2 regions of the Psychrobacillus sp. FSL K6-2843 genome follow, and region 1 is predicted to be linked to the other one. Evidence: predicted binding sites of a transcription regulator. Region 1 holds the regulator's gene; the other holds the start of a gene.
What was found. Region 1 encodes NrdR, which represses ribonucleotide reductase genes. Its sites were predicted from a motif close to AACACNATATATNGTGTT; they were not measured.
Positions count from the first base shown of each region.

Region 2: the regulator NrdR is predicted to act here: its motif matches at 2,166-2,183, upstream of MKY94_RS11735 (vitamin B12-dependent ribonucleotide reductase).

Region 1 covers NZ_CP152021.1:2,638,835-2,644,883, forward strand. The annotation lists gene thrS (threonine--tRNA ligase) at 1-1,577, opposite strand, end outside; T-box leader at 1,702-1,926, opposite strand; gene dnaI (primosomal protein DnaI) at 1,978-2,919, opposite strand; gene MKY94_RS13360 (DnaD domain protein) at 2,929-4,284, opposite strand; gene nrdR (transcriptional regulator NrdR) at 4,315-4,779, opposite strand; gene speD (adenosylmethionine decarboxylase) at 4,900-5,283, opposite strand; gene MKY94_RS13375 (glyceraldehyde-3-phosphate dehydrogenase) at 5,552-6,049, opposite strand, start outside.
Region 2 covers NZ_CP152021.1:2,317,128-2,323,176, reverse strand. The annotation lists gene MKY94_RS11750 (ATP-binding protein) at 1-661, opposite strand, end outside; gene MKY94_RS11745 (rhodanese-like domain-containing protein) at 732-1,115, opposite strand; gene MKY94_RS11740 (biotin/lipoate A/B protein ligase family protein) at 1,218-2,054, shown strand; gene MKY94_RS11735 (vitamin B12-dependent ribonucleotide reductase) at 2,214-4,781, shown strand; gene MKY94_RS11730 (hypothetical protein) at 4,951-5,370, shown strand; gene MKY94_RS11725 (aminopeptidase P family protein) at 5,441-6,049, shown strand, end outside.

The DNA of each region.
Region 1 (6,049 bases):
CGTTCCATAGTTGAAACGACTCCACGGTGAATAACAACCGGACGATGAGGTTTGCCGTCTTCTCCTACATATGTTAAATCAAAACGCTCAGGTAACAAGAAGTCTAATTGAACTGTAGACAAAGTCTCTTCCTTACCAATTGCAGTTTTTACTTGTACATCTAATTTAGGGCCATAGAATGCTGCCTCGTCTTCAGCTTCGATATAATCTAAACCTAACTCATCCATTGCTTCTTTTAGCATGCTTTGAGCTTTTTCCCACATTTCATCATCATCAAAGTATTTTTCTTTGTTGTTTGGATCTCTGTAAGATAAACGGAAAGAATAATCATTTAAGTCAAAGTCTTTGTAAACAGAGATGATTAGTTCTACAACCTTTTGGAATTCAGTTTTGATTTGATCTGGACGTACAAATAGGTGAGCATCATTTAAAGTCATCCCGCGAACACGTTGAAGCCCCGATACAGCTCCCGACATTTCGTATCGATGCATAGTACCGAGCTCAGCAATGCGTAATGGGAGGTTACGGTATGAATGCATGCCATTTTTGAAAATCATCATATGATGCGGACAGTTCATCGGACGCAATACTAATGTTTCGTTATCCATTTCCATTGGTGGGAACATAGAATCTTGATAGTGCTCCCAATGGCCAGAAGTTTCATAAAGATCTTTAGAACCCAGCACAGGTGTGTATACATGTTTATAGCCGAGCTTCAACTCTTTATCCACGATATAACGTTCGATTACACGACGAATAGTTGCTCCATTCGGTAACCAAAGAGGTAAACCTTGTCCTACCTTCAATGAGTTAGTGAAAAGTTCGAGTTCTTTACCAATTTTACGGTGATCACGCTCTTTTGCTTCTTCCAACATTTTCAAATGCGCTTGAAGGTCTTCTTTTTTGAAGAAGGCAGTTCCGTAAATACGTTGAAGCATTTTGTTGTCACTGTTACCTCTCCAATAAGCACCTGCTATGCTTAATAGCTTGAATTCCTTTAACTTGCCTGTAGATGGTACATGGACTCCGCGACAAAGGTCAAAGAATTCACCTTGCTCATAAATAGAAACCTGTTCACCAGCAGGAATTGCTTCTAAAAGCTCTACTTTATACTCGTCATCTTTAAATTTGTCAAAAGCTGCTTCACGAGAAACATCGTGACGAATAATTTCGATATTTTCATTAATGATTTTTTTCATTTCTTTTTCGATCAATGGTAGGTCATCTGCTGTTATTGGCTCTGGAGAATCTATATCATAGTAGAATCCACTTTCAATAACTGGACCAATACCTAATTTAACATCCTTGAAAAGACGTTTAACTGCTTGTGCCAATAAATGCGCAGAACTGTGACGAAGAATTTCTAATGCCTCATCTGATTCCGGAGTGATGATTGCAATCTCCCCATCCTCTGTAATAGGTGTTTTTAGATCAATCAGCTTACCACTTAATTTACCTGCTAAAGCTTTTTTACGTAGCCCAGGGCTAATAGATTGAGCTATTTCTTCTGTAGTTGTAGATGAAGGAAACTCTTTTACTGCTCCATCTGGGAATTGTAATTTAATAACATCTGCCATTTTGAACACTCCTTAATTGTTTTAGATTAAATGTTGGCTTCAAAACTGTTCTTTCCTTGAACAGATAAGCCTGTTCAGGTAATACGATTATTTATTTTAGACAAAATAAAAAACCCCATCCCGGTAAAGGGACGAGGTTTAAATCGTGGTTCCACCCTTCTTCTATCTATACAAGTATAGACGAAGCTCTGCATCGGCTAACGGGCCGGTAACCGGCAACTGCTACTTCAATTTCACAGCTACTGCTCGGAGGTGGTAAATCGATTGTCGATACTTAAGAAGCTTCCAGCCAAGGCTTCTCTCTCTATAAGTCGTACAAACTGATTATTGTCCTCTTCAACGCATTATTCTTATTCTTATGAAAATGATTATACGCCACGACTTTATCATTTGCAAGTAGTTATTTAAGCTCTCTCCAGTTTTTCCCTCGTAGAGCAACTGGATTAGTGAGTGCTTTAATCCGCTCCATAATACGCCCTGCCTTTACTACCTCTTTTTCTCCGCGTTGCGTGTAGGAAAGATGATGTTGTAATTCATCGTAGTTAAAGTTCGAGGACATAAACGTCGGGAGTTGCTCTGACATTCTATAATGGAGTATTGTCCCTATAATCTCATCTCTTGTCCAGCTAGACATAGTTTCCGCTCCAATATCGTCAAGCATTAGCACTGGGGCCTTTTTCACAAACTCTACTTTTTCAGGTAGAGACTGATCTTGTATCGCTTGTTTCATTTCTCGCAGAAACTCCGGCACATATACAACGACAGAATGAATATGTCTAGCGGCTAGCTCGTTGGCTAATGCTCCTAATAGATAGGATTTACCAACACCAAACTTACCGTAAATATAGAGTCCTTTAGCTGGCAAGACATTTGTTCTTTCCCATTCGTTCAAGAAGTCTTTAGCAGCCCTTACCGCAACTACCCTACTGTCATCCTGTAAATCTAAACTTGAGAGACTCGCCTCCATCACTTCTTTAGGCATATGAATGCTGTCTATCATAGAGGTTACTTTTTTACGTTCATCCTCTATTACCCCTCGTTTACACCTTACATATTCTACATCTATTAGGTTTCGATCTAACACTAGCTTCGGCTCATAGCCCTTCATAAAGTTCGCACACTGCTCTAGCGAGGGACATTCCTTACAATCATGAGACTGAGATTTATATTCATATAGCTTGCTCAAACTTCGACTTATTACCTGTTTCGAGATATCTTCGGAGTTTTCTTCTATAAATCCTTGTATACCCGGATCCTCCAATACTTCTTGCTGTAATTCGTCCAATCGAGAAGTAAATTCGGGAGTAATCACCCTTTTGAGTGTTTCATTGATCCGCTCCATTTTATTCACCTACCTTTTCTTCATACCTAGTTCTTCTAGTAATTTTTGTCTCTCTGCATCAATATCCTGAATTCCATTTGTTTCTTTTCCTGACTGTTTCAGCTCGTCATCTTTTTTATAAAACCAATCTGGTACCTTTTCTTCCCTAGTAGGTTTTTTCGAATAGGATTTCTGTTTAGAGCCTTCATTTTTCCACTTCATATATTGCTCATGCTCATTTCTTGCGAGCTCCATAGCTTCTTTCGCCGTCTTGATATCCTTACGCATCCAGTGTGATGCAATCTTCTCTGCATAATTCTTTGTTAGTTTCATGTCCGTTCGCAGAAGAACGTATTGTAAAAGGACATTCACTACACCAATTGGCATTTTATAATGTGTGACAAAATAATTGGCTAACTGAACATCTGCAAGTATAGGCTCTTTTCCATTAGCAATATCCTTTAAAACCTTTGCAGGAGCAGTTGTTTCCAAATATTGAATCAACTCTTCCTCTTTCGTTAGCTTTTTCTCTACATTCTGTATTGGTTTCTCTGTTAGCTCTATTTTTTGAAGAACTGGGGCAGTTCGAGAAACTGTTAGCTTATAATACTCGGCACATGCTTTTTTCAATCTAGCATCAGAAAGATTGAGATCATCATCCAATGCCAAAATAACAACCTTTTGCATTTCTATTGGTGATAAATTATACAAAAAAGCCAATTTCGCAATTACTTCTCTTGCTTCCAATGTCATTGCTGACTTGGGCACCAACTGTTCTGATAACCCTTCCTGCAATAAAACAAAGTCAAAATCTTCATAATAGAACGGTACAGAATTATTTCGTTTCTTTGATTGAAATTGCTCTTGTGTTGATATCGAAGTACCCGTTTTTGTTGATGGCTTAAAGACATCAACAAACGTTCTAGAAACATCTGTGAACTCTTCATGCCAGTTAGGCTTTTGTATGTAACGGTTTCTTAGCTGTTTATATGCATTTTCCCCAATTTTATTTAGTAAAAACATAGATAATAAGGGATCCTTTAAAAAGGACTCTGCATCTAAAGGAGCCTCGAGCTCATAATAGAAGGTTCTTCCTTCCTCAGTTGACTTTTGCCAAGTACGAAGCAAGCCTATTGCTTCCAGGGCAATTCTAGCCTGAAAAATTTTACCTAGTGACAAACCTAAGACGTTTAATAAATGATAATGCGTCCATTGTTCGTTATCTTTCATCTCTCCATCAGCCCATAAAGTCAAGTAGAGACTAATACTTTCAGCACCTACTAGCGGCTGATAAAATAACGTCAATAACTGACGATCATAATCAGAAAAAGAATATGGCAAGCGAATCATATATGTATCTGTTGAATGTAGCTCCTTATATAACATCACTTGTTAACCTACTCTCTAATTAATAACTTATAATGAAGGGTTCTTTTTCAATATTTCCTTTAATTCATCGATGAATACATTGATATCCTTGAATTGACGATAAACGGAAGCAAAGCGAACATAGGCAACTTCATCGATTTCAGCAAGCTTGTCCATGACTTTTTCGCCTACCTCCTCTGATTTCACTTCAGAGTTACCAGTTCTTCTTAGCTCCTTCTCAATATAAAACACGATCTCCTCTAATTGGTCAAGTGCAACGGGCCTCTTTTCACATGCACGAATTAATCCACGTAATATTTTTTCACGACTAAATTCTTCTCGTGAGCCATCTTTCTTTACTACAATTAATGGAGTCTCCTCTACTTTTTCAAAAGTCGTGAAGCGGAAACCACAGTCTTCGCACTCTCTCCTTCTTCTAATCGCTTTGTTATCGTCTATAGGTCGTGAATCGACTACTTTAGTGCCATTAAATTGACATGCTGGGCATCTCATAGAACCTCTCCTAAATCTTATCTATAATTTTGTATTCCTATTATAACAATTTTTTCTCATAAAATCGAAAAAGCAGAGGAATAAGTTCCTCTGCTCACTCATTTAGGCATTATGTTTCATTTACGCTTGAACTGTCATGCGTTCTTGAGGTGTCTTAACTGGCCCCATACCACGTGGCATTTCGAGCGTTTCGCGCGTTCCAGCATTAAGAGCATCTGCGATATAGTTAGCTGCGATTGATGGATCTAAATCACCACAAGTATACACATCAATGCTTGCATAACCGTGCTCTGGAAAGCTGTGAATCGTTAAATGCGATTCGGAAATAATAACGACTCCACTTACACCTTGTGGCGCAAATTTGTGAAAAGCAACTTCTCTTACCTCTGCACCAGATTTTAGTGCAGCATCAACAAATGTTTGCTCGATAAATTGCATATCGTTAAGTTTGTCGAAATCGCACTCCCATAGTTCTGCAATAATGTGACGTCCCATTGTCTCCAATGTCCGTTTCCCCCTTTGATTAGTTTTATTTTTAACATCAAAGTTGACTACCACGGGGGAAAGTTAGTCCAAAGAGGTCCTAACCCTTTAAGTAGTCCATGTACTAGAAGTACACGATTCCCATTATAAAACAGTTTTTTTAATAATGCAATATAAAAAATCCTCTTTCTACTAATTATAGAAAGAGGATGGAAATATGTTATTAACAGGAGATAAAAATTATTAATACGCAAAGAATAGCTAAAATTAGCTGTCTAGAAATTGACGATTAAAGACCACTTGCTACTTTTTTAGTAAGGTCAACTACTCTTGCAGAATAGCCCCATTCATTATCGTACCAAGCTAGAACTTTAATTTTTGTTTTGCCAATTACCATAGTCGTCAAACCATCTACCGTACTAGAATTAGTAGTTGTATTGAAATCAATGGAAACTAACGGCTCATGAGTTATTCCTAAAATACCCTTCATAGAACCTTCAGCTGCTTTTTCGAAGGCAGCATTTACTTCTTCAGCTGTCACTTCTTTTTGAACATCCACAACTAAATCAACTAAAGAAACATTAGGAGTAGGTACACGCAAAGCCATTCCATGAATCTTCCCTTCTAGCTCTGGTAGAACCAATGAAAGTGCTTTCGCAGCACCGGTCGATGTTGGAATAATCGATTGTCCACATGAGCGTGCGCGTCTTAAGTCTTTATGTGGGTTGTCTAAATTATTTTGGTCATTTGTATATGCATGAACCGTAGTCATTAAACCATTTTCAAT
Region 2 (6,049 bases), 320 kb from region 1:
AGATACCCCTTTTGTATGGAAGACCGTATTCCTTGAAAAAATGACCGTCCTCATTAAAAAATTCATCGATAGAACGAAAAATATCTTGTTTAATATGGTTCTCGAGTAAAACTTCCTCTCTTTGAACGGCAGCTTGCTCCCCATATTTTCTTCGTTGTACCCCGTGTTCCGTGTCTACCAAATAGGTGACAGATTGCATGAGAAGTTCACGTAGCTTTTCGTTTATTTCTTCTAAAAAGTAAAGGGCACCTTCAGGGGAAGTGGAAAAGAAAAAATATTCAGGCCAAGCATTCCCTCCCGAAAAATTAAAGGCCATCGTTACAGCCACTTGATATTCAGGAAATAAAATAACCGTATTTTCAAAGGTACTGACAATCTCTAGCTTGCTCTCCATCGAAAGTGAAGATTTATTGGCAATTTTACTTAATGGCTTTGCTTCATAAATATTTCCTAAAATTTTGTATTGAATCAGTTCATTTTCCATCATTTCGATTAGACTGTTATCTAATTGAATTATATGATCTCCTATATCCACTAATTGCCAATTGCCCTCATAATTTTCATTTAAGAGCTTAATGACTCTCCGTGTTAAAATAGCAAAATCCTCATAGTTTGGGTGTAACTCTCTAAATTGTTCTTCGTTAGAAAATAATACCTTCATTAGCCAATCCCCCTATGTAAAAGCTCTAAACAAAAAAGGTTCCTCTTGGTAAGAAGAACCTTATGTTATATTATTTGGATTTTATCTTTCCAGTCCAGCTTTTAAAACCACCTTGTAATTGGTTAAGCTGCGTGTAGCCTTTTTTCTTTAAGAACATGGCTGCGCGTCCACTTCTTGCGCCATTTCCGCAATAAAGATATACTGGCTTATCTGGTCGAATTTCTTTGTGACGTTGACGCAATTGAGATGATGGTATATTTCTTGCACCAAGAATATGACCTCCATCAAATTCCTTTGGTTCACGCACATCGATTAACTGAGCTTTTCGATAACCCTCGATGAATTGTTCCTGCGTAAGGTTTGTAACTGTTTTCTTTAGTCGGTATGCTGAAATTCCAGCATAAACTAATAATACGACCAATATTGCTATGATAATATAAAGAGTCTCTAACACGGTCTTTCCCCTTTCTATACTTCCAATATCTATTATAAAAGATTTGCTAGATACAATTCAATCATTTTGGTAAAATGAATAGCGTTGTTAGGGGGGAGAAGTTTGGAAAAAACAAAATGGTACTTTATTGATTCAGGTCCGTGCGCCCCATCTTATAATATGGCGCTTGACGAAGCACTTCTAGACTGGCATAGTGAAGGTTTGATTCCACCTGTGATTCGATTTTACGAATGGAATCCTGCAACTCTATCAATTGGTTATTTTCAATCGGTAGAAAAAGAGATAGATATGGAAGCAGTTCGCAGGCTTGGTTTAGGATTTGTTCGAAGACCAACAGGTGGGCGAGGAGTTCTTCATGAGCATGAACTTACATATAGCGTCATTGTTTCGGAAGACTATCCAGATATGCCAGCAACAGTCACGGAGGCATATCGAGTAATCAGTGAGGGACTGTTGAAAGGATTTCAGAGTCTTGGATTAGAAGCTTACTTTTCTATTCCTAACACTCCTGATAAGCTACAAGCTCTAAAGAATCCTAAAACTGCCGTTTGCTTTGACACACCTAGTTGGTATGAGCTAGTGGTGGAAGGTAAAAAGGTTGCAGGTAGTGCTCAAACTAGACAAAAAGGTGTTATATTACAGCATGGAGCGATACTTTTAGATTTAGACGATGAGAAACTAGTTCAAACTTTTAAATTTTCTACGGATGAAGCACGTGAAAAGGTGAAAAAAAGTATAAATCAAAAAGCTGTCGCTATAAACAAATTATTACAAAAACCGATACCTATAGACATATGCAAGGTTGCTTTTAGGGATGGATTTTCAGAAGCTTTAAATGTTGAATTGGTGCCATTTAGCTTAAATGAGAAACAAATTGAATATGTGAAAACGTTGGAAAAACGGCGTTATGCAAATGACGAATGGAATTTAAAAAAATAAAAGTCTTAAAGGCATATGGTCAAAATGAGGAATAGGAATTAATGCTTAAAATTTAATTTGCCAAATTAAATCACTTTACACCTCTATATGTAGTACCGTATGATATATAAAGCTACTACATCTTGTGTCAATGCGAGTTGTAGAAAGGAGGAAAAACAATTGGTAACTACTACTAATGAAACTAATATGAAATTAAATGTAAAAGAATTAAATCGAGATATCGAATTATTTCCTCAAGTCCATCCAATAACAGAAGATATGAATCTAACACACAAAGGTGTATCTCGATTGGTAATGATTGACAGATATTCATTCAAGGATACTGAGAAGAAAACGCTAAAAGTAGGAGATTTTGTCGTTTTAACAGTAAAGGAAGACCCTAAGTTTCCTGCTAGAGGTCTTGGTTATATTGTCTCTATTAACGAGGAAGATAAAACGGCGGAAGTATTAATCGAAGAAGACTATCGCAGTGCAATAGATGATAGCTCTAAGATAAAATCAGGCATCGTTCGCCGTCCTTTGAGTGTAATTGAAAAACCGTTAGAGGTTTATTATGAACAAATTGCTAAGCGTAATGCAACTGGACTTGCTTCTGTAGAAGAAACGGAAGAAAAGAGAGTTGAATGGTTTGAAAAGTTCTATCAACAATTAGTTTCCCTTAAATTTATACCTGCTGGACGAGTATTATATGGAGCGGGTACAGGAACAGATGTAACTTACTTCAATTGCTATGTTATGCCTTTTGTTGCTGACTCACGTGAAGGAATCAGTGATCACCGTAAACAAGTAATGGAAATCATGAGTCGCGGTGGAGGAGTAGGTACAAATGGTTCTACTCTTCGTCCACGTAATACATTGGCTCGTGGTGTAAACGGTAAATCATCAGGGTCTGTATCTTGGTTAGATGATATTGCTAAACTTACTCACCTAGTAGAACAAGGTGGTTCAAGACGCGGAGCACAAATGATTATGCTTGCGGATTGGCATCCAGATATTGCGGAATTTATCATTTCTAAAATGCAAAATCCACGTATTCTTCGCTTTTTGATCGAGAACACTAAGGATGAAACCATTAAACAACTTGCAAAGGACAAGCTTAAATTTAAGCCTCTTACTGCACAAGAAGAAGCTATGTACCAGGGAATTGTTAACTATAAAAACATTCCAGGCTTAGGAGGCTTCAGCGATGAGATTATCCGCGATGCAGAAACAAAACTGCGTGACGGAGGTACTTTCTCAGTTCATAACCCTGAGTTTTTAACTGGAGCAAACATTTCTGTAACTCTTACAGATGATTTCATGAAGGCTGTGGAAGAGGACGGGAACTTCGACCTTCGATTCCCAGCAACAGAATCCTATACAGAAGAAGAAATGACCTTCTATAATGAAAACTGGCATAAAATTGGTGACGTTCGCGAGTGGGAGCGTATGGGCTACAAGGTTCGTACATACCGTACAGTGAAAGCAAAAGAATTATGGAACCTTATCAATATCTGTGCAACTTATTCTGCAGAGCCAGGTGTGTTCTTTATCGATAATGCTAACGATAAAACGAATGCAACTGCATATGGACAAAAAGTTGTCGCTACAAACCCATGTGGAGAGCAACCACTTGCACCATACTCAGTGTGTAACCTAGCTGCAGTAAACCTAGCGCAATTTGCTAACAAAGATACTAAAACAGTAAATTTTGAAGCATTAAAAGAAACTGTTCGTGTTGGTGTTCGTATGCAAGATAACGTCATCGATGCTACTCCATATTTCTTAGAAGAGAACAAAATTCAAGCTCTAGGAGAAAGACGTGTGGGTCTTGGAGTTATGGGATTAGCAGACCTTTTAATCTATTGCCAAAAAGAGTATGGTTCGGAGGAAGGTAATCTCCTTGTGGACGAAATCTTTAAGACAATTGCTGTAGCTGCTTATGAAACATCTGCGGAACTTGCAAGCGAAAGAGGAAGCTTCCCATTCTTGACTGGAGAGACGGAAGAAGAAACGAACAGACTTCGTAAGGCATTTACGGAAACTGGATTTATGCAAACTATGCCCCAAGATATTCGTGAAGCAGTGCTTGAAAAGGGAATTCGTAATTCTCATTTATTAACGGTTGCTCCTACTGGCTCTACTGGAACAATGGTTGGAGTATCTACAGGATTAGAGCCTTATTATTCATTCACGTATTACAGAAGTGGCCGTTTAGGTAAGTTTATCGAAGTAAAAGCGGATATCGTACAGGAATATTTAGATGCAAATCCAACTGTAAAAGAAGATGAATTGCCAAACTGGTTTGTTACTGCCATGGAATTACCACCAGAAGCACATGCAGATGTGCAATGTATCATCCAACGTTGGATTGATAGCTCTATCTCGAAAACAGTAAATGCACCTCGGGGCTATACTGTAGAACAAGTAGAGGCAGTTTATGAGCGATTGTATAGCGGTGGAGCAAAAGGTGGAACAGTTTACGTAGATGGAAGTCGTGATTCACAGGTATTAACGCTAAAAGCAGAAGAAAACACAGTAGATGATGATGCAGTAAAAGAAGAAAAAGTAATGGAAAAACGTCCGATTGTCTTGATCGATACGATTCAGGATTTACGTTCTACAAACGTAACAATAGGATCTGAAGTTGGAAACACTTGTCCAGTCTGTCGTAAAGGTACGGTAGAGGAAATGGGTGGATGTAACACTTGTACAAATTGCAATGCACAGCTAAAATGTGGACTGTAAATATTATAGAAGAGAGCATATGCAGATTCTGCATATGCTCTTTTTTTACATGTAAAACTACTGCTTTAAAGACTTATTTTTTTATGAATCTTCTATAGGAAATGTTTTTCTTATTTTGTTTAGTAAAACTAGGAAAGGCACAAACTGATTAAAAAGGAGGATGTTGTGCATGAAAAGTTTATCTTTTTTTACGAGCTTAGCAGCTGCTGTTGTAGTTACTGCATTGCTTAAATTTTTACATTTATTTCACTTTGTTAAATGGAATCCAGTAGGTTATTCAAAATCCTTCGAGATGTTCGATGATACAAATGTTTATCTTCGCTGGTTAGTTTTGTTTCTAGTTATTTGGGCAATAAGTTTAGTGATTTATTATATAAGTATTTTGACAGCGAAAGTTCCAGTTGCTATTTCCAGTATCATTTTTGGGATTATACTAGCATTTATCGTAGAGTGGCTGATTAGTGATGCTACAATGATTAAAACGATAAAAAAAACATCCATTCCCTTTATTTGCATCGTCGTTATAGGTGTGCGATTTCTCATGGAGTCAGCCATATTCCATTCCAAGGATCAGCCGATTGGAAAATGAAAATTTACCCACTCCCTTTCCTATGATAAAATAGACAATAGAGTTTATTTTGATAATGAGAAGAGGGCTAATGATGAAATTAGAAAAGCTGCGTTTAGCATTAGAAGAAAGAGGCGTGGATGCATTATTAATCACAAACGGGTACAATCTACGATATCTTACCGACTTTACTGGTACGGCAGGTGTCGCAATTGTATCTAAAGATGATGCAGTGTTTATCACAGATTTCCGTTATACCGAACAGGCTGCTAGTCAAGTGAAGGATTTTCGTATTGTTCAGCATACTAAAACTCTATTAGAGGAAGTCTCTAACCAAGTAACAGAAATGGGTATTAAATCACTAGGCTTTGAAAAAGATGATGTGACTTACAGCGTTTATGAATTATATAAGCAAGCTGTTTCATCAGATCTTGTACCTTTGTCGGGAGTGGTTGAAAAAATTCGCTTGATAAAGACGGACGAAGAGATTAGTATAATAAAGGCAGCTTGTCGTATAGCTGATGAGGCATATGAGCATATTGTGACTTACATAAAACCTGGCATGACGGAACTACAAGTCTCGAATGAACTGGAATTCTTTATGCGTAAACGTGGCGCTACTTCCTCTTCTTTTGATACAATTGTAGCTTCAGGGACACGTTCTGCATTGCCACATGGAGTAGCAACAGACAAAGTAATC